DNA from 3 places in the Anaerosporomusa subterranea genome. Region 3 is predicted to be linked to each of the others. Evidence: riboswitches for the same ligand, from Rfam matches in the RefSeq annotation. Region 3 holds a riboswitch; each other region holds the start of a gene.

Region 1 (7,849 bases), on a different contig from region 3:
GTGGATGCTAGCGGATGATTTTTATAGGATTAGTGTCGGGGAAAAACCGGAGAAAATAGCCAAAGCGATGGGGGATGCTTATAACCATTTTAACAAAATTAAAAAAGTAAAAAAAGTAAATAGAAACGGTTGAGTTAGAAATGGAAAACACCTCTTTAGGCAAAGAGGCAGGAAGCGTAACTGTTTCCATCCACTGTCTTTTTAGACGCTTGCGGTTAAAGTGTCCATTCACATGGAATAAATATCCATCGACTGGTGGATGTTTATTCCATGTGAATCTTTATAACGGTAACAGGGCCTGGAGAAACATGGATGCGGCGAGCATGGGTGTGGGCGCGTTGGATTCGGCAATCCCGCCTATCAGGCGGTCAGCAAGATACAATTTGCCGGGATGCACTTGCCAGCTCCGTATTGGGTGGCAAGCCTTTTCGTCGGCTAATGTCATTATTATCTTGGCTTTATTGCTGGAGTAATCTATAATATTTCTATATGCTCGTATTACATATCATGTTGGAGGCAGTCATGGCTTTAGTACGCGATTCTGCTCATTCAGAGAATTTTGGCAGCAAGCGGCGGCAAATACTTGATGCTGCTTATATTGTGTTTTCCCGTAAAGGATTCCATCGTACAACAATTGATGAGATTATTGCGATAGCTGATACTGGCAAGGGAACAGTATACAACTATTTTGTGAATAAGGAGCAGCTTTTTTATACCTTGACCCAGGAAATCAGTCAGCCCTTTGAGGCAGATCTAGAGCGGGCGGTAACGGCCGATACAGAGCCGCTTGATAAGCTGAGACGATTAGTTACGCTGATTCTGTCTTTCTACACAAAGCATGGCGACCTGTGGCGGGTGCTGATGCACGAGATGCGCGGTTTTGGCAATGACGGATATTCTCACATTAGTGCCGAAATGCGTGATAAATACCATAGCTTCTTCAAACGGACGATTGGCTCTATCGAGCAGGTGCTTACCGAAGGTATTGCAACCGGAGTTATCCGACCCTGCGATACTGTTGTCACCGCCCATGGCATGTTCAGCGTTATTGCAATGATGGCATTCCAGAAGTATGTAGGAGAGGATGCCGAAGCAGCTGCCGAGCGTGTTACTGAAACATTCTTCTATGGAATCGTCAATAAGTAACGCAAATTTGCGTTACTTATTGACGATTTTCTCTTTCACATTAGAAACCTTGGCCGCCATGGCGTTGGCCCTTGTGGTTTCTATTCTTAACCTCTTTTGACCCGGATAAGGGTTCAGGCATATTTTTGTCATCATTCTTTTCGCGCGTTGGTCCAGGGGATTGGTCTACGGGATATGCTTCGGGTTTTGTCATAGCGTTTCCTCCTCTTGCAACTGTTAAGAATTTTTTAAGGTTTCATTACGCCTGTCACGGCGATCTTGCTGAATTTGTTGGGCCTGGTGACTGTTGGTTGGCCGCACGCTTAATTCATCCACCGTGTTTATCAAATTTTTGTCTGGGTTGAGGCTTGTCTGCTTTTTCATAGGTTTTCCTCCGTTCTCAGGCTCAATCGTGAGTGATGGATTGCACTGCTTGAGCGCATTCGTGGATATGACGGACATAATCTTCGACTAGATCCTGGACGATAGTTGTGCGTTCATCTATTGATTCATCGTCTTTTTCCACATCAATTAAATCAACTCGCACAGACCGGTCGTCAAGGTAGGTGCATTTGAAATCAAAGCTATACTTTGTATGACCAGCTGTGTCAACATGGATGTTTAGCGCTTGTGAATCAGCTGCATCGCCGCGCACGCTAAAGGAATCTGTCTGATGGAGCTGAAACGGTAAATTTTCGTTCCATGCCGCAACCAACGTAGGCTGACTAATAGATAAATTCTGATCGGCCATTTTTGTCACCTCCCTATCTATAGCGTGCAGAAACTTGCCTGGTTTTATCCGTGGCAAAAATCAACCTTATATTTTTACAAGGGCGTTTAGAAAGCCCCATATACTAGGCGGCCTCGCGAATCCAGCAGCGACGCGTACAAGAGGGTACGCTAGCAATGGGTTTGCGAGGTCAACAACGTAGATGGGGCTTTATCAACGTACGAAAAAGCAGCCGGGTTTTGCCGGCTGCTTACACAATTTAGATTGTGTTCATAACATGTCATGACATGTGTGATACTTAGACTATGCAATTGTCGCAAGGCTTCCATTGACCGACAGAAAACTCGCTGAATTTTCTTGTCGGGTGGTAATCGCCTTCGTCCTTCAATGGAATCACCTCCATCGCTCCCTGTCGGAGAGCCCAACTGCTTCTTTTCCCTCTGTTCTGATTACAGTATAACACGAGTTGTTTGAATTTTCAAGCGACTGGACAAGTATACAGTATATAACTTACCAAGCTGCGATAACAGACCCTTTGAAGTGATCGAGAATGAACTTTCTGACTTCTTCAGTTTGATAGGCCTTGATTAATTTCTGGAAAGCTGGGTTGTCTTTGTCTTTAATGCGCGCAACAATCAGATTGGCGTAAGGGGAGTTGCCGTCCTCAAGAGCAATGGCATCTTTAACCGGAACCATGCCAGCCGCGATGGCGTAGTTTGTATTGACTGCAGCCAAGTCCACGTCGGCGATAGAACGGGGCAATTGCGCAGCGTCGAGTTCTTTGATTTTCAGGTTTTTCGGATTTTCTAGAATATCAGCGGCAGTGGCTTTATGACCAAGACCAGGCTTGAGTTTGAGCATTCCGTGCCTTTCGAGCAGAGCCAATGCGCGGCCGCCGTTCGTCGGGTCATTAGGGATGGCGACAACCGAGCCAGGCTTAATCTCAGTCAGGTTCTTCACTTTTTTTGAATACAGTCCCATGGGGAAGATTACAGTCTTGGCAATGGAAACAAGTTCAAATTTGCGATCTTTAACAATGTTGTCAAGATACGGCTCATGTTGGAAACTGTTTACATCAATGTCGCCTTGGTTCAAAGCAACATTGGGCTGAATGTAATCATTAAATTCAACGACCTGAATCTTGAGGCCGTCTTTTTCGGCGATTTTCTTCACTACATCCATGATCTCGGCATGCGGACCTGCTGTGACGCCTACTTTGATCGAGCTGGCTTTCGACGCGTCTTGTTTGGCGCCGCCGCAACCCGCGAACACAGTGGCGGCAAATACGACAAGAAGTAATACGGAAAGTTTTTTCATTTTTAATAATCCTCCATTTTAACACAATCCCTTTGCGCTCGGTGAAAGTGATTGGCCGCGAAAACGCGAAAGACACGCAGCGCCTTTCGCGTTTTCGCGGCCCAAAAACCGTTCTTTCGTTCTCAAAGACCGTGGCAGCGTTTTTCTTATTTCCTAAACTTCTTGGCGAGTGCATCACCGCAGGATTGTACAATCTGAACCTGAGCAATCAAGATAATGACAGTGATGAGCATAACGTCGGCCCGGAAACGCTGATAGCCATAGCGGATGGCCAGATCGCCCAGTCCGCCGCCACCGATGGCGCCCGCCATGGCCGAATGACCGATTAGATTAATAATCGTGAGAGTAAGACCGAGAATAATTGCGGGCAGCGCTTCTGGGACTAGAACTTTGATGATAATCTGAGTCGGTGACGCGCCCATCGCCTGTGCTGCTTCAATTACTCCGCGATCAACTTCCTGCAGTGCGGACTCAATAATTCTCGCAACAAACGGTATAGCCGCTAAACTTAGTGGCACAATGGCGGCATTGGTGCCGATCGAGGTTCCGGCGAGCAACCGGGTTAAAGGAATAATCGCAACCATTAGGATGATGAATGGAGTGGAACGGGCGGCGTTAGCGATTGCGCCTAATGTTCGGTTGAGTGCGATATTTTCCAGGATATGGCCGCGGGCAGTTGTCACTAAGATTATTCCCAGCGGCAGGCCAACCAAGGTAGCGATGAAGGATGAGACGCCAACCATATATATCGTTTCAAGCAGTGATTCAGCTAATAGCAAGAGCATCTCGTTTGACATAGCCAATCACCTCCACTCCTAATTCTCTTGCTTCTAAATAGTTTAGAGCGCTTTGCATTGAGGTTGTGTCACCAGTTACTTCAATGATTAATGTTCCAAACGGTATGTTCTGAATGTGGTCAATGTTGCCAAACAAAATACTGACATCGACGTTGCAGTGGCGAATCAGGGAGGCGATGATCGGCTCTTTCGCGGCCTTTCCCAGAAACGATACGCGAACGATTAAGTGACTGTCTGTCAAGGGAACCGGCGAGAAGGCCGTATCTTTGAAAATATCCGGTAAATCATAGTTGATAATCGTCCGGATGAATTCGCGGGTAGTGGTAGTCTCTGGCTTGGCGAACAAATCGATGACAGGCCCTTGTTCGATGATTACACCGTTCTCGATCACAGCAACCCGGTCGCAAATTTGTTTAATGACTTGCATTTCGTGGGTAATCAAGACAATGGTTAATCCAAGCCTTTTATTGATATCTTTTAGCAATTCCAGGATCGACTGTGTGGTCTGAGGATCAAGCGCAGAGGTGGCTTCATCGCATAACAGCACCTTTGGCCGGCTTGCCAGCGCTCTGGCGATGCCGACACGCTGCTTTTGACCGCCACTTAGTTGGGAAGGATATTGATTGCGTTTGTCGCTAAGTCCGACCAGATCTAACAAAGGTAAAACCGCGTCTTCAATCTTTTTCTTATCCCAGCCGACTAATTCCAGCGGAAAAGCGATATTGTCATACACCGTACGTGAAGACAATAGATTGAAGTGCTGAAAAATCATGCCAATTTTCTTACGGGCATCCCGCAAATCTCTTTCAGACATGGATGAAAGTTCCTGACCATCCACGACGACTGTACCAACAGTCGGCTTTTCCAGCATATTAATGCAACGGATGAGCGTACTTTTACCAGCGCCGCTTTTGCCGATGACGCCGAATATTTCTCCGCTGTTTACCTGGATGCTGACCCCTTTAAGCGCGTGAACCGGCCCCGACGATCCCGGATAAGTTTTTACAATGCCACTTAGGTTAATCATAGGCTGTTCTCCTTTCTACAAAAAACAAAAACCTCTTCACTGAGTGAAGAGGTACGCAGACATACCGTCTCCCCTCATCTCTCAGGATTACTCCTGTTGGAATTGGCACCGTTTCGCAAAAGCGATGGTTGCCGCAGCGTCATCGGGCCAGTCCCTCAGCTAACTCATGATGAATGGGTAATGTGTGAAGTTGATGAAATATATATTAGCACACTGAATATATGGAGTCAATACTTTTTTATAATGTCCAGAAACTATAACCGTAGAAGTCGTTAGCGCGAAGCCCGCGAAGGGCGCAAGCGCCGCAAAGCGGAATAATAACTATCTTTGCGCCGCTAGCGATCTTAGTGCACGCTTTAACCGCTAAATCGTTTCGCCCATATCCCAAAGACGCCACAGCGGTTCTCTTATTCTGTTATATTTTCTCTTTGTAAAGAATAAAAGAAGTAAAGCAGGGAAATGGTTATGATTGGCGAATTAGCGTTATATGTGTAGACAAAGGAGGATTCTGTCATGACGGTAAACCCAAAGCTGAAAGATGAACTGACCGATCAGTTGGTAAAGGCGATCTTGCTGTTGCGTACAGAAGAAGAGTGTTACCAATTTTTCGAAGACGTTTGTACCATTGGTGAAATTAAGGCTCTAGCGCAGCGACTTGAGGTGGCGGGTATGTTAAAACGGCGTCACACCTATGAAGAAATTGTCGAACGAACAGGTGCAAGCACAGCGACAATTAGTCGTGTTAAACGCTGTTTGTACTATGGCGCTGACGGATATAATATCGTGCTAACGCGTCTGGAGGAACAACTCGCGCAAGGAGGAGACAATGAAACCAAATGAGCCGGCAATCAAGATTCCCTATGGCACTAAGGACTTTTTGCCCGCTGAGGCCAGAGGTAAACGCGTGTTGGAGGAAAAGTTGGCAACCCAGTTCGGTTCTTGGGGTTATGAGGAAGTAGTTACTCCAACAATGGAATATCTCCAGACCTTAACAACCGGAACGGGCTTAGACCTGTCTGAGCAAATGTTTGTCCTTTTTGATCGTAGCAATCGAATACTGGCGCTACGACCGGAAATGACCATACCAATTGCCAGATTGGCTGCGACTCGGCTGCGGGAAAAGCCGTTGCCGTTGCGGCTGTTTTATCTGACAAACGTATTTCGCCATGAAGAAGCGCAAGCCGGCAGGCAATGCGAGTTTCACCAGGCTGGAGTGGAGTTGATGGGAGCATCTGAGCCTTCTGCTGACGCTGAAGTCATCGGCTTGGCTATTTCTGCCGCTCTTGCAGCCGGGTTGCGCGATTTCCGCATTTGCCTGGGACAGGTGGATTTTATCAACGGTATCATGGCTGATGGTGGCTTGAGTGAGCAAGAACGCCAAGAAATTAAACAATGTCTGGTGAAAAGGGATTTAGTGGGACTCGAGCGCACTACGAAGCTGAGTGGACTGACTAATGAAAAGCAAGCGGCAATTTGTCAGATACCACTTTTGAGTGGTGGACGGGAAGCACTGAGCGCGGCTAGAGACCTTGTGACTAACTTTGCGAGCCGAGCCGCTCTCGACAATTTGGAAGCTATTTTCGAATTGCTGCACGCGTATGGTTTGCAGCAATATGTTTCGTTCGACTTAGGCATTATTCGTGACTTCGATTACTACACCGGCATGGTGTTTGAAGGATATACTCCCGGACTAGGGTTCCCCTTCTGCGGCGGCGGACGCTATGATCGCATGCTGGCTTCGTTTGGTCTGGAGTGTCCGGCCACAGGCTTTGCAATGGGCATTGAGCGGTTATTGCTGGCGCTTAACCGGCAAGGTCTCAATCAGCAAGAGGGCATGCGCGACGTTTATGTAAGTTGGCAAGAGGGAAAACTACTTGAGGCAATCGCAGCAACTAGGCGACTACGCGAAGATGGCGCAGTTGTTGAACTCTCACCGATCGCTGAATTAAGAGCAAAGGCAGAACAGAATCAACGTCAACGCGGTTTTCGGGAATTGCTGTATATAGGTGAGTAAATGCGACGCGTTAAACAAGTGTTATCAGCGATACGGGCTGAAGTTACACCGCAAGATGCGGCTTTTGTCGCCAAGCATCTCACTCAGTCAGAACTTGAGCTGTTTAGGCAGATGAGCCTTCCAGATCAACGGCATTGTCTTAATGTGGCAAACACTGTAGCAGAGCTGGCTGGTGGACTGCGCGAAGTTAACCAGCCGGTTTTGATCAAAGCAGCTCTGTTACATGATGTTGGGCGCAGGCGAGGCGATGTCAGCACCAGCGATAAGATCATGGCTGTTATCAGCAGGGCTGTGTTCGGTAGCGGATTTGCTCAAAAGTGGGGCAAACAGGGACGAGGCGGTGCTTGGGAAAACTTACGCCATGCGTTCTATGTAAGTGCGAACCATCCAGAAATTGGCGCCAAACTGCTGCGACAAGCCGGAACCGAAGAACAGGTCATCAATTTAGTCCGCTATCATCATCACCCTGCCGGCATGGCCGATTCAAAGGAACTTAGCCTGCTGCGCCAAGCAGATGATTTGAATTAATAGAGGCTGTTGCAAAACGCCCATCTGCGTTGTTGCTCCTGCGGTTACTTGCTTGCGTACCCGTATCGTACGCGGCGCGGCGTAATCCTCGTCGCGCCTAGCATCTGAACATTTTGTAACAGCCTCTACCCTGAAATAGCAAAAACCCGGCTTCGGCCGGGTTTTTTGTTATTTAATATCCCTTGGACTTGTCGATAATATTAAACATCTCTCCGCCGTTTGCATAGCGGGCAAGATTATCGGCGAAGGTCTTGATCGCCCTATCTAAATAATATGGCGAACTGGCGGCAACATGGGGAGAAATGATGACA
Region 2 (7,849 bases), on a different contig from region 3:
TGCACAAGTAACGCTTGGCAAAATCAATACATGATTACGAACCCCGACTTTTCCATCAGGCCGTCTATACCCTTGGAACTTCATCATGTCACCTCTTCCTCTCTCATAGGATACCTTCTACTTCGTCCCCTTTACGACCGGCAGCATGTCAGGAGCATGGGTTAATACAGTAACCTTGGCATCGCAGCCTTTTTCTACAAACGCTTTTTCCAATGCCTTATCGATAGACACGCATGGTGTAAAACCTAATTTCATAGCATCTTCGTCACAAATGCCGTCCGACACCAGATAGACTGATGCATGTTCCTTAACCCTAGCCCATCCAATAACCGCAGATGCTGCTACTTCATCCTGGATTTCTTTTCTGCTGATCATATTCTCTATAGCAGCAATTGACTTATTAGTTATCTCTAAAGCATCTGCATGCATTACGGCTACGCCTTCAGGGCAAGGAGTTGCGAGTATAATAATTCCTCCCGTTTTAACAGCCAAATCAGCAGGGTACAATGCTTTGTGCGCCTGCCAGAATTCCAAATCACACGGATAAGAGCCGGCCACCACGATATCCGCTTTCTCAGGGATCTCGACGGAATATACTTTTTCAGCTAGATCTACGCCAGCATTAAAGGCTTCTACTGTATCACCGTAAAAAACCCCCACAGCTCCCCCATGCCGATTCAGCACTGTGTTAACGATCGTATGCAAGCCAACAGCTTTAGCAATGCTATTCAGTTCATTACGCACCGGGTTTTCACGAAGTCCCAGGTTCAAGCGAGGTGACCGAAAGCTCAAAAGATGGGTTCCGGCGGTTGTCTGCTCACCTGAAATGCCTGGCTGAACGATCTTAGCTCCACCAGCAAATCCAGGAACAATGTGAGGCACTATACTGCCAATGCCAATCTTAAAATCTGCTTGAACTACTTCTTTATTAACTAAAATTCTGGTACCATTCGAAGTTTCCCCTAAATCCTCCAGCAGATCAAAATTCTTATAATCATGGTTTTTAATCGTTACCCGGCGAACTACTTCTTCACCAAACTTTAAAAGGATTTCATCTTGTGTCATGAAACGATGCGTACCTAGAGCAATAATGACAGTAATTTGCTCATCTTTAACCCCAGCATCGTTTAACTCATCTAATAGTATTGGAATAATCTTGTCTGTAGGTGTCAATCTTGTGTTATCATCTGCTACCAATACCACTTTTTGAGCTCCTTGGGCAAGCTCCTTTACAGTTTTAGTGCCAATCGGATGGTTGACAGCTCGGACTACTTCCCTGCGAACATCAGGCACTGCTTCAAAATCTTTTGGCGAATACACACCAACAATATTTTTCTTCGGCACGCGGAACTCTTTAGTGTCATTTCCATAGGGGATTTTAATAGTTTCCATGCTTATTACTCCTTAAGAAGTGACCACAGTAGACTGTTATGTACTACTGTGGTCACAATTTCAGTGTCTATCCACTTTTTCTTACCAGCTTGGGAGAATGGTGCCTTTGAAATGATCGAGAACAAATTGTTTAATAGGCTCTGATTGATAAATCTTTGCGAATTTTTGATAAGTAGGATTATCCTTATCTTCCGCTCTGACCACGATCAGGTTAGCATAAGGAGAGTTGCCGTCTTCCACTAAGAGTGCGTCTTTGGCAGGAACAAGGCCGGCAGGAAGTGCATAGTTTGTGTTAATAGCGACGAGATCCACGTCATCCAAGGATCGAGGGGTCTGGGCAGCTTCAATTTCAATGATTTTGAAGTTCTTCGGATTTTCCGCTATATCAAGGACAGTAGCATGCACGCCTACGCCCGGCTTGAGCTTAATAACTCCGGCTTTTTCTAGCAGCAGTAAAGCACGGCCGCCGTTAGTAGGATCATTAGGAATAGCGATAGTTGCTTTCGGCTTCAAGTCAGCGATGGCTTTTACCTTCTTGGAGTATATGCCCATGGGAAGGATGATTGATTTACCGGTAGCGACAAATTTATACTGTCTGTCAGCCATGGCTCTTTCAAGGAATGGCTTGTGCTGGTACACGTTAATATCGAGATCCTTCTGTGCCAATGCCACATTAGGCTGAATGTAATCGTTAAATTCAACGATTTCGACCTTAAGGCCCTGTTTTTCCGCTTCGGCCTTAACCTTTTCCATTACTTGCGCATGGGGGCCGGCAGTAGTTCCGACCTTGATACTGGTTTTAGCGCCGCCCTTGTCAGCTGCTTTGTCAGCTGCTTTTTCAGAACTGCCGCAGCCGACCGCTAGGAGTAGAAAAAGAGTTGTCATAAGAAGTGCAATTGCTTTTGTGAACTTGTTCATGAAATAACCTCCTAAAAATGATAAAATTGAATACCTTTCACCACTGATGTAAAATCTACTTTCTCAATATATCGACTAGCGAGTGGCCTGGAGGTCCCAGAGTGTATGCATCCACTTTGACACCTTAACCTTTGCCCGGAGCAATAAAAAGCCCCTCTCGATGAGAGGGGTAAAACACGCATTGTGTTCCCTCTCATCTTCCAGGATTTCTCCTGCTGGATTTAGCACCTCTGCATTTCTGCCGGTTGCCGGGTGTCATCGGGCCAGTCCCTCGACCACTCTTGATAAGAGTCAATATTCGATTGCTAATATAATATCAGCTTCAAATGTCGTTGTCAATATGTTTAGGCTGGCAATTACCGTCAGTCTACTTTTGGGCTAAGCCTAACGACATCGTCACCACGAAACTTTTCACGATGCAACCCAATCTTTGCAGACGTCGACCCACATCAACCCTTGCGCATATTGATATAATTCATCGCTTGTTAGCTCTATAGCCGAATTACTACTACCGCAGGCTGGAAAAACAGTATCAAACCGCTTTATTGAAACGTCAACATATGTCTTCACCTTAGAAGTCTTGATGGCAAAAGGACAAACACCGCCTACTGCATGACCGGTGAATTCAAGAACCTCATCTGGGGTTAACATCTTTGCTTTGATTCCAAATTGATCCTTAAACTTTCTATTATCCACTTTTGCATCGCCGGCGGTCACAACTAGAATGCATCCATTTTCATTCTTAAAGGAAAGTGTCTTTGCAATGCGAGCCGCAATAACCTGCAACGCCTGTGCTGCAAGCTCTACCGTTGCACTTGAGACTTCAAACTCCATAACATCATTTGCTCTACCTTGCTGTGCAAAATAATCTTTTACAGCTTCAATTGCCATTTTTATTACTCTCCTTGAACCCCACGAGCAAACGAAAAAGGTTTCCTGCGGGTCTTCTTTATTTCTCGAACGGCTCGAAGCAATGAATATCACTCAAGCCGCCGGCGTAGCGCTTTCGGCAATCTTTCTTTTTCCTAATAGTAATTGCCATCCTGGCTTGCAGTCAAACAAAAGTACGCGATCCAAAGCTCAACTTTATTGGTATCGTCTTATACCTTCTCAATATGTAGACGCTACTTCTTATATAATCCTTGGAAAAATAAACGTGATAGCTTCTTCCTCCGGAATAGGCTGACTAAAAACATATCCTTGAATGTGATCACAGCCAATCTTCAGTAGCAGCTCAAGCTGATTTTCAGTTTCCACTCCTTCAGCAACGATGACCAAACCCAAAGTATGTCCCAAATTAATAATGGATCCCACCAGTTGCAACTGTTCTCTTCCATCGGTAATCTTGTCCATAAAGGATTTATCAATCTTCAATGTCCCTACCGGCAAGCTCATTAAGTATGTTAACGAGGAGTATCCTGTACCAAAATCATCTAAGGCAAGCGTCACTCCCATATGTCGCAACTCTTCCAGTTTAATAGCACTATCTTCCATCGATTCGATCAATGCACTCTCTGTAATCTCAAATTCGATTTGTCCCGGTTTTATACCCGCCTTCTTAATCGTGTCACAAACAGTGTCTACAAAGTCATCCGCTATCAGCTGACGCGGTGATATATTAACCGCAATATGAACATTCTCTTTTTCCATATCAGCCAATCGCCGCGCAAACCGGCAAGCTTCTTGAAGTACCCATTTCCCAATCGGCAAGATTAGTCCGCTTTGCTCAGCTAAGGGGATAAATCGGTCTGGCGACACCAAACCAAATTCAGCGCTATTCCAGCGGAGCAGCGCCTCAAATCCGACAATATCACCCGTCATCGTAAACTGCGGCTGATAATGTAAGAACAATTCCTCACGCTCTAAAGCACGACGCAAACCGTTTGTTAGCATCATCTTTTCATAAGTATCTTGCAACATGAATGCTTCATAAAAATGCCAGCAGTTTCTGCCCGCTTGCTTGGCGGCATACATCGCACTATCGGCTTTCTTCAAGAGATCCTCGCCTCTATCACCATCTTCAGGATAGATGACAACGCCAATACTTGCTGACATTTGAAAGTGTTCATCAGAGACTTCATACTCTCGGCAGAGTTCCTGAATTGCTTGTTCGGCGATTTGGCTTGCTCTCTCCCTGGTGGCTTCTCCAGACAGAACAACGACAAATTCATCTCCTCCAATACGAGCCACCAACGCCTGTTCACCGACAGCATTAATAATATGCTTGCCAGCTTCGATAATAACTTTATCGCCAAAGGTATGCCCAAAATTGTCGTTGACCGATTTGAGGTCATCCATATCGATAAACAAGAGAATCCCGCTTGCTTGACCGCAACGCGCCTTAGCCATTTCTTCTTCAAGCAGTAAGTTTAAACGTGCCCTATTGGGCAGTCCAGTTAGTGCATCATGAAAGGCTAAATTCTCCAAGCTCTCCTGATGCTGTCGCAATTCAGAAACCATCTGATTAAAATTCATCGCCAATACACCAATTTCATTAGAAGAAGTACTATCAAGGCGTACTGCCAAATTGCCTTCTTTAATTTGGTTAGTGGCATTAACCATTTCGACTAACGGGTTGGTTAATCGACGAGAAAACCAAAATGTCAGTAATGCCGAGAGCACTAGTACCCCCAGCCCGACAAAAACGATCTTGATAGTCACATCTTCCATGAACGCTAGCGCGGTACTTTTCTTTTGCACCACAATCAAACTCCAAGGGTCAGATGCTCCAGGTAGGGGAATGGATCTGTATGCGCAGATATTTTTCTCTCCGTTTAGTTCTGTATATTCTCCTACCCCTATCTCGCCTGCCATAACCTTAGCGACGATAGCCTGCAAAGAAGAATCGATCTTAAAATCAATTTCCCGAGTGATCTCATTACCCTTTTCATCTTTCAACATATAGCCATTCTTATCTTGTAATAACACACTTTTTTTCATTGTGCTATAGTTGTAAAGTTCAGCAACCTGATTTCTGTCAGGATGAGCAACGACTACCCCCTGTCCATCTAAAAGATAGGCATAGCTGCCCTCCCCAGAGCTGAATCGTTCCACCATCTGCTGCAATGTGCCTGTTTCAATATCGGCCATGAGCAAGCCGCTTAGCGTGCCATCAGTGTATATTCCATGCAGAATAGTCGTGATGGGAGAATCAGACGCTACCGAATAATAGGTTTTGCTGATAAATGGCTGTTTTTCGGCCATGAACTTTTTGAACCACCAACGGTTTGCTCGATTGGCCAACTCGCCACTAGTTCGAGCTGTTTGGTCCCCGTTAAGTTTATGCAAAATCAGCAGCTGAAAAAACGGAAATCGTTTTGTAGTATCGATTAAGATTGTGCGTTGTTTTTCGGGAGCAAGATTATGGATATCCGGATACTCCGCTACAAGCTCGTTAACGGAATAAGCGTTCCCCATAAACTGAACAATATTAGCTGCTAAGTTCTCGGCCATAGCTGCATTATTATAGTGCATTTTCTTTTCATAATCGGAGGAAACCAGGAAATAACTAATCATCAAAACCGAGGCAAGCGTAAGAATGATCAAAAAACAAATAATCGCGGTCAGTTGATGACGAATCAAACCGAACATGATGTTCCTCTTTCCATTTTCCGTTTATGACTTATATAAATAAAATAGCCATCACTCTGAATGTAAGTTATGGCTATTTTCTATTTTCAAACTGACAATCCCTGCTAAAATTCAACATAACGGGATACGGCTCTCTTTAATGGGTCTTACGTCGAATACGAAATACGAGTAGAAATAACGCTTGATAAGGCATTTAGATAAAAATATCGCCGTAGCAGTTGCGTATCACTACGAAAATCAACTGTCTGACGGCGATTTCCCAATTTATCGAAGCAGTAACTCACTACTCATAACTAACATACCGTTTTATATAAAACGGAATTGGTGCATCCATGCCATCAGGATACACTGTGGGTACTCATCCTGTACATTTTCCATCGGACGAATTTCCGTAAGTAAGTCATATTTCCGGGTGCGCTCGGCCAGAAGCAGCATTCCGTCTACACGCCATAAATCTGCAGAAAGTACTGCGCCTTCCATGGTCAGATATTCAATGCCTTCTACAAACGATACCCTATCGGCCGTCAAACTATCGCGGAATGCCTGAACATCTTCTGAATTCCAGTCTTCCAACCAGGGTTGTGCACTATTAATCCGTACAAAATCCTCCATGCTCAAATTTTGCTTAAAACGCCATTTTATGGCATAGGTTTTAAGGTAATCCTCAAAATCACTATTCTGCATAGGAATCTGCTCATAACTCTCACAAAATTGCTTCCACGTAACAGTACACGGTTTAGCCTGTCTGCGTATCATGTCATCATGTTTGATTATCATCGTAATACACCCACTTTTCTGCTAGCAGATTTGCTGCTACTGTTATTTTCTTCTTATCAAATGCTATTTCCTTTTAAGCAGTAAACAAAAATTCGGCATTGACTGTTAATACCGCCGCCAAGACTCGCTTAATAAATCGCTTTTCACACCCTATGCTGTTATACATAAAATGCAATAAAAAAGCATCCCGAAAGATGCTTTAGCTATTAGCTATTAAAACAATTAATTAAGTTTGATCTTCATTTCATAATAATCTTCAAAGTTATCTAGAATACCATTCAGCGCATTTTCAACATTCGCAAGGGTTACGGTAAGAGGGTTATTTTTGTTACCCAAATGAAGTTCGAACCCAAACAGTTGTCTACCATCAACATTATAGGCTCTATTATTACCAATGTTAATATTTGAAATGACCTTATTCTGAAACAATCTATGAGCTATTTCTTTATACAATTCCATATTTGTATTAACAGGCTCTTTTGTATCAATTTCCACTGAAAATATTTTGAACGTTGTATCACATGAAGTACACATTTTCAACACTTCCTCATATATTTTTGTTAAGAACACAAGAACGAAGTTCCTATTGTTTAGTATAACCTTTATAGTTTAACATTATTGATAATCATTTTCAATGTCATGTGTAAATCTTATACAATTTTATTTATTCAGCGAGTGCTTCCGCACTTCGCTGAGATTCTCCTCAATATTCTGCTACACCGCTCAGCGGCACTACATGCTATTTAGCAAAGCTACCTTGCTTAAACACCGTTATTTCTTCTCCGCTAGCGGTAATACCAATAATTTCAAGGTCTTGCGTACCAATCATAAAGTCTTCATGAACAAGCGAGTCGTTAACGCCAAACTCTTCCATTTCTTGTTTAGTCATGGTTTCGCCGCCCTTAATGCAGACGGGGTAGGCTTTACCTATTGCCAGGTGACAGGAGGCATTTTCATCAAACAAGGTGTTATAGAACAGAATATTTGCATTTGATATCGGTGAATCGAACGGCACCAGCGCTACTTCGCCAAGATAGCATGAGCCCTCATCCGTTTCAACGAGTTTCTTGAGTACTTCATAGCCTTTTTCGGCCTGGAAATCTACAATTTTACCAGCTTTAAAAGTTATTGAAAACTTATCAATTAAGTTGCCATTATAGTTTAAGGGTTT
Region 3 (7,849 bases):
AGAGAGCGGCGCCGATATGCGTAGCCCATGGCGTATACATCCCACTGTCAAATCGTATGTCCATGCCGTCAGACCGGGCTCTGTTGATGACAGCCAGCGCCTCATCGACAACGCCCGTTCCATACTGATACACAAGATGTGATATTTGAATGCGAGCCCCGGTTTGCCGCGCAATAGAAATTGCTTCGACAAGCGAATACATGTCAGTACCTGTGAGCATCCGTGTGTCTACAGCGACAATTCGCCCATATCTGGCAGCAATTCTGCTCAAGCGAAGGACTTCCTCATTTGAACTTCCTGGTGCGTAGCCCAATCCTAACGACAGTCCGCACGCACCATCTTCAAATCCCTTTTCCACCAAATATTCCATGCGCGATAATTGCTCAGGAGTAGCTGGCTTGAGAGGGTCAATAGCGCCTACCGAGTTTCTCAAGTGGATTGAATGCCCGATAAATTCAGCCTGGTTGATGATAAAGCCATTCTTCTCCTGTAGCGTAAAAAAGGCATCTATATCTAACGGACTCGCTCCACAATTACCACCTACAGTTGTCGTAATCCCCTGTCGCAGCGAAAGTTCGCCACAATACTCGTCTAAATCGACATGCCCATGAATATCGATGAACCCAGGGCAGACTATCCTGCCGGAAGCGTCGAATTCTTGAACACCGTGAAGATTATTCTGGGTAATAGTCGCAATCTTGCCGTCAACTATACCGATATTAGCCGGATATCGAACAAGTTTCTCTGGATCAACCAGAATACCATTCGCAATCACAACATCTAACATGTTTTCACCACCTATTACCACCATGATCATCCAACGCCAAACACTATCGCGGGTATCATCAATTAAATTAATCTACTAATCGGCAAATGCCTGCTCAAAATCAGCAATAATATCGTCAATGTCTTCAATCCCTACTGATACTCGCAGCAAGCAGTCCGTGATTCCCAGCCGATTCCGCACCTCAGGCGGAATATCTGCGTGCGTCTGAACAGCGGGGAATGTGATTAATGATTCCACTCCTCCCAGGCTTTCCGCAAATTGCAGTAGCTTCACTCGCTTCAAAATATGTGGCGCCAACCTCGAGTCGCGCACAGTAAAAGATAACATCCCCCCATATCCTGTTGCCTGTTGCTCTTGAATATGCTTGCCCGGATGCTGTGGCAACCCGGGATAGTATACTGTCTCAACCTGTTCTTGCTTTTGAAGCCACTCTGCCAACGCCTGTGCATTTTGGCAGTGCTTGTCCATGCGCAAAGCCAATGTTTTCATGCCGCGAATCAGCAGCCAACTGTCATTAGGCCCTAGTATCCCGCCTGTTGAGTTCTGAATAAACCGGATACGTTCACCTAGCTGTTTGTTGCGGCTCACGACCAAGCCGCAGATAACATCATTATGTCCGGCAAGATATTTTGTCGCGCTGTGTACCACAAGATCAGCGCCAAGCTCAAGCGGCCGCTGCAGATACGGTGTCAAGAACGTATTATCAACAACGACGTATATATCTTTCTTCTTAGCCATTTTCACAATCGCGCGGATATCGACAATTTTCATTAATGGATTTGTCGGTGTTTCTATAAGTATACATCGTGTCGATGGCGTAAGCGAGTTTTCAATTTCATCCAGGCAGGTTGCATCAACGAAGCTGACTTTCAGCCCAAAGTTAGTAAACACCTTATCAAGTATCCGATACGTCCCGCCGTAGCAATCCTCAACCACTACAATATGATCATCTGTCTTAAACAGCATCAGTACTGCAGTAATGGCAGCCATCCCTGAGGCGAAGGCAAATCCGTCACTACCGCCCTCTAGTACGGCGATCGCTTCCTCCAGTACCTTGCGCGTCGGATTCTGTGTGCGGGAATAATCAAAGCCTGTACTCTGGCCTAATGCAGGGTGTCGGAATGTTGCCGATTGATAAATGGGTGTAGTGATTGCGCCGGTTTTAGCATCTGAGCCAACGCCGACATGAACCAACTGAGTATTGATCTTCATATGTAGTATTCCTCCCAGCTAAACATTCCCGTTTTCTAAATTGATCTTCCGCTGCTCAAATTTCACGACAACGCCATTTCTGATGATGATGATGATTTCGTCGCCATGTTGTGTATTATCTAACTTAGCCACAGGTAAATCTTCCTTCCCGCATGTTTGCTGGCCTGCTGCACCACTACTCTGCTGCATATGCGACTCCTCACTGCAGAAGCTCTAAGGCTGGAGTATGCCAAGCCATACCCAGCCTTAAACATCTGTACGGGTATTTTGCGCTGCTATTGCGTTTTATTTCGTTTTCCAAAGCGCCTGTTCCAGATCATCGATCAAATCTGCTGCGTCTTCAATCCCTAAAGACAAGCGGACTAAATTATCCGGAGCGCCTGCGGCCTCTCTTTGTTCCGGAGTCAGTTGCGAATGGGTCGTACTGGCGGGATGAATAACCAGCGACTTCGCGTCACCAACATTGGCAAGCAGCGAGAACAATTTCAAGGAATTGATAAAGGTTCTGCCTGCTTCGAGGCCGCCTTTGATGCCAAAGGTTAAGATGGCGCCTGCGCCTTTCGGCAAGTACTTCTGGGCCAGCTTATGATCAGGATGATTAGCTAATCCCGGATAGCTTACCCAGGTTACCTGCTCGTGACCTGCCAGGTATTCGGCGATTTTCTGAGCATTTTCAGTGTGGCGCTGTAACCGGAGATGCAACGTCTCCAGGCCGATTAGGAATTGGAAGCTATTGAACGGACTCAGGCAGGCTCCGAGATCACGCAAAACTTGTGTACGCAAACGAATGATAAAGGCTAATGGCCCAACTGCTTCAGTGTAACGCAGGTCGTGGTAGCTGGGGTCTGGTTCGCTGAGCAGAGGGAACTTGCCGTTTGCCCAGTTAAACTTGCCACCGTCGACTACGATACCACCCATGGAGGTGCCATGACCGCCGATGAATTTTGTCGCCGAGTGGATAACGATATCAGCGCCAAACTCAATCGGCCGGCAGAGGTACGGAGTGGCAAAGGTACTGTCAACAATCAACGGAATGCCGTTTTCATGGGCAATGTTAGCCACTTTTTCGATATCAAGAACATCAATCTTTGGATTACCGATCACTTCCGCATATACAGCTTTGGTTTTTTCTGTGATCGCTTTGCGGAAATTCTCGGGATCGCTGGAGTCAACCAGTTTCACCTTGATACCCAGTTGCGGCAGGGTGTAAGTAAACATGTTGTAAGTTCCGCCATAAAGAGTGGTTGAACTGACAATCTCATCACCCGCCTTAGCGATATTAAAGATGGCCGCGCTGATCGCCGCATGTCCGGACGCAAAGGCCAGCGCACCAACCCCGCCCTCAAGAGCAGCAACGCGTTTTTCAAATACATCGGTTGTCGGATTCATGATCCGGGTATAAATATTGCCAGGCTCAGCGAGTGCAAACAAATTTGCCGCGTGCTCGCTGTCGCGGAAATTATATGCGGTTGTTTGATAGATTGGAACAGCCCGTGAGCCAGTAGTGGGGTCAGGCTTCTGCCCTGCATGGACAGCTAGAGAATCAAAACGTAAAGTTTCAGGTAATGCCATAATAATCATCCTCCATGTTTTTAGTAAGTGGCAACCATGAGTCTCCTCTAGCCTTCAGTTTTCTGATCGGCCATTCCAGTGGTTGAGCGCCTAAATACCGTCCCCATATATCCCCTCCAATCCCGCCAATCGCTGTTTCTCAATCCTTTCTATTTGAACCAACAGATTATCTTTGATAATCAGGATAATTTGCCCGAAAGCTAAATCCTTCAGTTGCTCAGCAACTCTGCAGCGGAGACGCGCGATTTGCCGGTCATCCAGAATATTCTCATGGGCAATTCGCCCGATATCGGCAGACCGATTTACACCAGGATTGGACTTTCTAAAAGAATCCAAACGAATCTTATCAGTCCTCTCGATCTGCAACAAACGCCCATCCTGTACGATTAACGCGACTGTGCCATGAGAAACGGACCGGATCGAGTCGACAATAATGGTCAATGCATCTTGGGAGACGCAAGTAGGTTTAATTGGCATCTTGATTTCTCCCTTCTATGATACTTTAAAAAACGAAGAACCCCTTTCCGAGGAAAGAGGTTCTTATTCCACTTCCCTCTTATCTTCCAGAACAACGTTCTGCTGGATTTAGCACCACTGCATTGCTGCCGGTTGCCGGGTGTCATCGGGCCAGTCCCTCGACCACTCTTGATAAGAGTTATATACTAGTTATTCAATTGCTTTACATATTAGCATCTTGATATAACACTTGTCAATACCTGCGATAAATATATTATCGCAGGTACTTCCTTAACGCCAATATTGTTTTATACCTTGGTGTGTCAACAACTTTGTATGTCGACAACTTTATATTTACAAGAAAATCAACTTGTATTATACTGGCATTAGTTAACCTCATTATTTTTTGTGGTTAACCATTCTTTTCTGTTTTTTGTTAACCTAATCACTAATGAACGTTTACCATTGGAGGCTTTCTATGACAGATTCTTTCGTTGTCCATTTAGGAGAAAAAGTGCTACGCGGCCATTCTGTTACATATGACGAAGCGTTAACATTAATCGGAATCCCCCAGCATGACATTATGCTGGTCGCAGCTTACGCCAACAAGATTAGGGAGCATTTTGCAGGAAATCGGATCGATATGTGCGGAGTCATTAACGCACGATCAGGTCTGTGTACCGAAGACTGCAAGTTTTGCGCACAATCTGTTTTCCACAATACAAACATCTCTTCTTACGACTTGCTGGATGCAAGCCAGCTATTGGAGAAAGCCAGAGACGCAGAAGCACTTGGTGCCAAACGCGTAAGCATTGTAACCAGCGGCAAGGGAATGGAGTCTAGCCCCACTTTTTCCAGTATCATCGAAGCAATACAGGTGATACAAAAGAAAACACGACTGAGCGTTTGCGCCAACCTTGGAACAATAACCCTTCAGCAAGCACAGGCCCTGGCAAGCGTTGGTGTGAAACGTTACGCCCACAACATCGAAACAAGCGAGCGCTTTTATCCGAGCATCTGCTCGACCCACCCATTCAGCGAACGGGTCGCGACACTTCGAGCCGCTAAAGCCGCTGGTATGGAATTATGTACAGGTGGAATTATCGGCATGGGAGAATCATGGCAAGACCGTATTTCTATGGCTTTCACATTAAAAGAGCATGACGTCCGCTCCATTCCCCTCAACATACTCAATCCCATCCGCGGCACCGCCCTTGAAAAGGTCTGCCCACCAAACCCACTTGAGATAATTTTGACATTCGCCCTATTCCGGTTCATTTTACCGGATAAAGTGATCCGCCCCGCCGGAGGCCGCGAGATCAATCTCCGAGACATGCAGGGCGCCGCACTTCTTGCGGGAGCGAATGGACTGATAGTCGGCAATTATCTTACCTTCACCGGTCGAGATGCTGCCATGGATTTCGTCATGGCAAAAGACGCCGGCATGACACCGGAATAAAACCGGAGAAAAAGCAATCAACTTTAGGAGGTATTAAAATGAGTCTTACATTCCTTTGCGAAATTGGAAACAAAGTGTTAAACGGCGGCGCTGTCACGTTCGACGAAGCACTGGCCCTAACCCAGATCAAGGAGAACGATATCCCGATTCTTTTAGGTATTGCCAATAAGGTACGAGATGAGTTTACAGGTAAAGAAGTCGATACTTGCGAAATTGTCAATGCCCGTTCCGGCAATTGCTCCGAAAATTGCAAGTTCTGCGCCCAATCAGCTCATCACAAGGAAGTGAAATTAACTGTTTATTCCCTAATGAGTGAAGAAGAGATTGTAGCTGCAGCCAAAAAGGCTGAGATCGAAGGGGCCTACCGATTTTGCATTGTAACCGCCGGCTGCGGCATGAAAAGCGACCCTGACTTTCCGAAGATTCTGTCCGCAATCGAGCGTATTGGCCGTGAGACATCGCTTAATCGCTGTTGCTCTCTCGGGACGCTTGAGACAAGTCATGTGAAAGAATTAAAGGCGGCTGGCATTACTCGCTACCACCACAATCTTGAAACAAGCAGAAGCTATTTTCAAGAAATATGCACCACACACACCTACGACGAACGTGTACAGACGATCAAACGAATCAAGGCTGCTGGTTTGCAAGCCTGTTCCGGCTGCATCATCGGCATGGGCGAATCATGGAGGCAGAGAATCGAATTAGCCTTCGAACTCAAAGAACTTGACGTCGACTCTATTCCCATCAATGTATTGAATGCAATCGAAGGCACCGCCCTCGAAGATCAGCCTCGCTTGAATCCGATGGAGATCTTGCAAACCTTCGCTATTTTCCGCCTCATCCTGCCGACGAAGATTATCCGCTACGCGGGTGGCCGGGAACACAACCTAGGAGAACTTACTCCTCTAGGATTCCTTGCAGGGATTAATGGAATGCTGATGGGAAATTACCTCACCACCCACGGTCGCCAAGCGGCGGACGATCTAAAAACCGTACGCGGGCTAGGACTTACTCCGCTTCAGTCAAGCTAGAAAAATTTGCTTGACTGTAAGCTATGAAAGGTGAGCGGAAAGGATGATAAATGGCTGTCTTGAAACATAGTTTCAAGACAGCCATTTAGTGTTCTGTTTATATGAACTTGTCCAGCGCCAACTGGAACGCATCCGTACCAATACGCTTCACAACATCACTAAAGGATTCTCCGGGCGCTCTGTGGGCCTTAAAAGCGTTAACCAGACTTTCTACCGCCTTCGCTACACGATCAGCTGGCACAGAACCCTTTAGCTTGATTCCAAAACTTGCCTGAGGCCCCAGTCTGCCACCAATCGAAAATGTGAAAGCCTCGACGATCTGGTCGCCTACTTTTGCCACTGTGCCTTGAAGACCGATATCGGCAATTTGGTTCTGGCCGCAGGAGTTCACGCAGCCGCTGAAATGCACTACGATGGGAGTGTCCAACTCGACATGCTGATCAAGGTACTCCAGAATCTTTGCCGCACGCTGCTTCGTTTCAGCAACACCTAGCGGGCAGAATTGAGTGCCAGTACAGCTAATAGCATGCGCTGTGAATGGCTTAGGAAATGGGGTGAGCCGGGTTAGCACTTTTTCAGAAAGTACTGCTTCTGTCTTTGCGTCAGGAATATTGGGCAAGATAAGGTCTTGGGAATTCGTGGTGCGAATCGAACCGTCACCATACGTTTCGGCGATGGTTGCAAGCTCCTCTATTTCGTCGGCATAGAAACGTCCTAACGGAATCGACAAACCCAAATAATTCAAGCCTGATTGAACCTGTTGATGCAAGCCATATGAACAACCGGCATTCCAGTCAACAGTTAAATCTTTACCACGACTAGCTAGCGGGCCGGTTCGATTAATTAGTTCTTCCTGGAACTTCTCTACACCCCAGTCCTGCAGTAGAAACTTCAACCGAGCGTGGTTACGTTTTTCACGGTAACCGAAGTCGCGGAAAATAGTTGCTACCGCCTTTGCCACACTAAGTACTTCACTGGGAAGCACAAATAAATCGAGATCCTGCGCCATATAAGGCGCTGCCGATAATCCCCCGCCGACTTTCACATGAAAGCCGATGACCGTTTCCCCATTAACTTGTTTCTCTGCCGGGGTAAATGATAGATCATGAATCTCAGCGCTTGCCGGGTTATGAATACTTCCCGAAATCGATATCTTAAACTTGCGCGGCAAGTTAGAAAACTCTCTGTTGTTATGGAAGAAGTCTGACACTTCTTTTAGGATCGGGCTGGCATCGATGACTTCTTCCTGATCATATCCCGCCAGTGGATTGCCAACGATCGTGCGCGGGCAGTCGCCAGCAGATTCAATGCAACTAAGTCCGACTAAAGCAA

The links. A riboswitch is a leader RNA that binds a small molecule or an ion and turns the genes downstream of it on or off. The one in region 3 is predicted to bind S-adenosylmethionine.
Region 1: linked by a shared signal. The riboswitch ahead of AXX12_RS15615 (methionine ABC transporter ATP-binding protein) and the one ahead of AXX12_RS17250 (YezD family protein) in region 3 are both predicted to bind S-adenosylmethionine.
Region 2: linked by a shared signal. The riboswitch ahead of AXX12_RS18555 (MetQ/NlpA family ABC transporter substrate-binding protein) and the one ahead of AXX12_RS17250 (YezD family protein) in region 3 are both predicted to bind S-adenosylmethionine.

What each region holds. Positions count from the first base shown of each region.
Region 1 is NZ_LSGP01000025.1:136,710-144,558, reverse strand. Features, by position in the region: gene AXX12_RS15640 (hypothetical protein) at 1-133, shown strand, start outside; gene AXX12_RS15635 (TetR/AcrR family transcriptional regulator) at 523-1,146, shown strand; gene AXX12_RS19075 (small acid-soluble spore protein P) at 1,187-1,339, opposite strand; gene AXX12_RS19660 (hypothetical protein) at 1,363-1,509, opposite strand; gene AXX12_RS15630 (hypothetical protein) at 1,532-1,876, opposite strand; gene AXX12_RS15625 (MetQ/NlpA family ABC transporter substrate-binding protein) at 2,366-3,172, opposite strand; gene AXX12_RS15620 (methionine ABC transporter permease) at 3,319-3,969, opposite strand; gene AXX12_RS15615 (methionine ABC transporter ATP-binding protein) at 3,938-4,996, opposite strand; SAM riboswitch class I at 5,068-5,172, opposite strand; gene AXX12_RS15610 (YerC/YecD family TrpR-related protein) at 5,510-5,836, shown strand; gene hisZ (ATP phosphoribosyltransferase regulatory subunit) at 5,823-7,010, shown strand; gene AXX12_RS15600 (HD domain-containing protein) at 7,011-7,538, shown strand; gene AXX12_RS15595 (D-2-hydroxyacid dehydrogenase) at 7,711-7,849, opposite strand, start outside.
Region 2 is NZ_LSGP01000028.1:119,394-127,242, reverse strand. Features, by position in the region: gene AXX12_RS18565 (UxaA family hydrolase) at 1-84, opposite strand, end outside; gene AXX12_RS18560 (nickel-dependent lactate racemase family protein) at 118-1,392, opposite strand; gene AXX12_RS18555 (MetQ/NlpA family ABC transporter substrate-binding protein) at 1,474-2,310, opposite strand; SAM riboswitch class I at 2,501-2,601, opposite strand; gene AXX12_RS18550 (YbaK/EbsC family protein) at 2,722-3,201, opposite strand; gene AXX12_RS18545 (bifunctional diguanylate cyclase/phosphodiesterase) at 3,442-5,901, opposite strand; gene AXX12_RS18540 (hypothetical protein) at 6,208-6,678, opposite strand; gene AXX12_RS18535 (hypothetical protein) at 6,901-7,173, opposite strand; gene AXX12_RS18530 (aminopeptidase) at 7,418-7,849, opposite strand, start outside.
Region 3 is NZ_LSGP01000026.1:85,488-93,336, reverse strand. Features, by position in the region: gene AXX12_RS17265 (amidohydrolase family protein) at 1-637, opposite strand, end outside; gene AXX12_RS17260 (trans-sulfuration enzyme family protein) at 863-1,999, opposite strand; gene AXX12_RS19495 (hypothetical protein) at 2,018-2,188, opposite strand; gene AXX12_RS17255 (homocysteine synthase) at 2,285-3,571, opposite strand; gene AXX12_RS17250 (YezD family protein) at 3,662-4,048, opposite strand; SAM riboswitch class I at 4,125-4,226, opposite strand; gene bioB (biotin synthase BioB) at 4,506-5,486, shown strand; gene bioB (biotin synthase BioB) at 5,525-6,517, shown strand; gene AXX12_RS17235 (nitrite/sulfite reductase) at 6,615-7,849, opposite strand, start outside.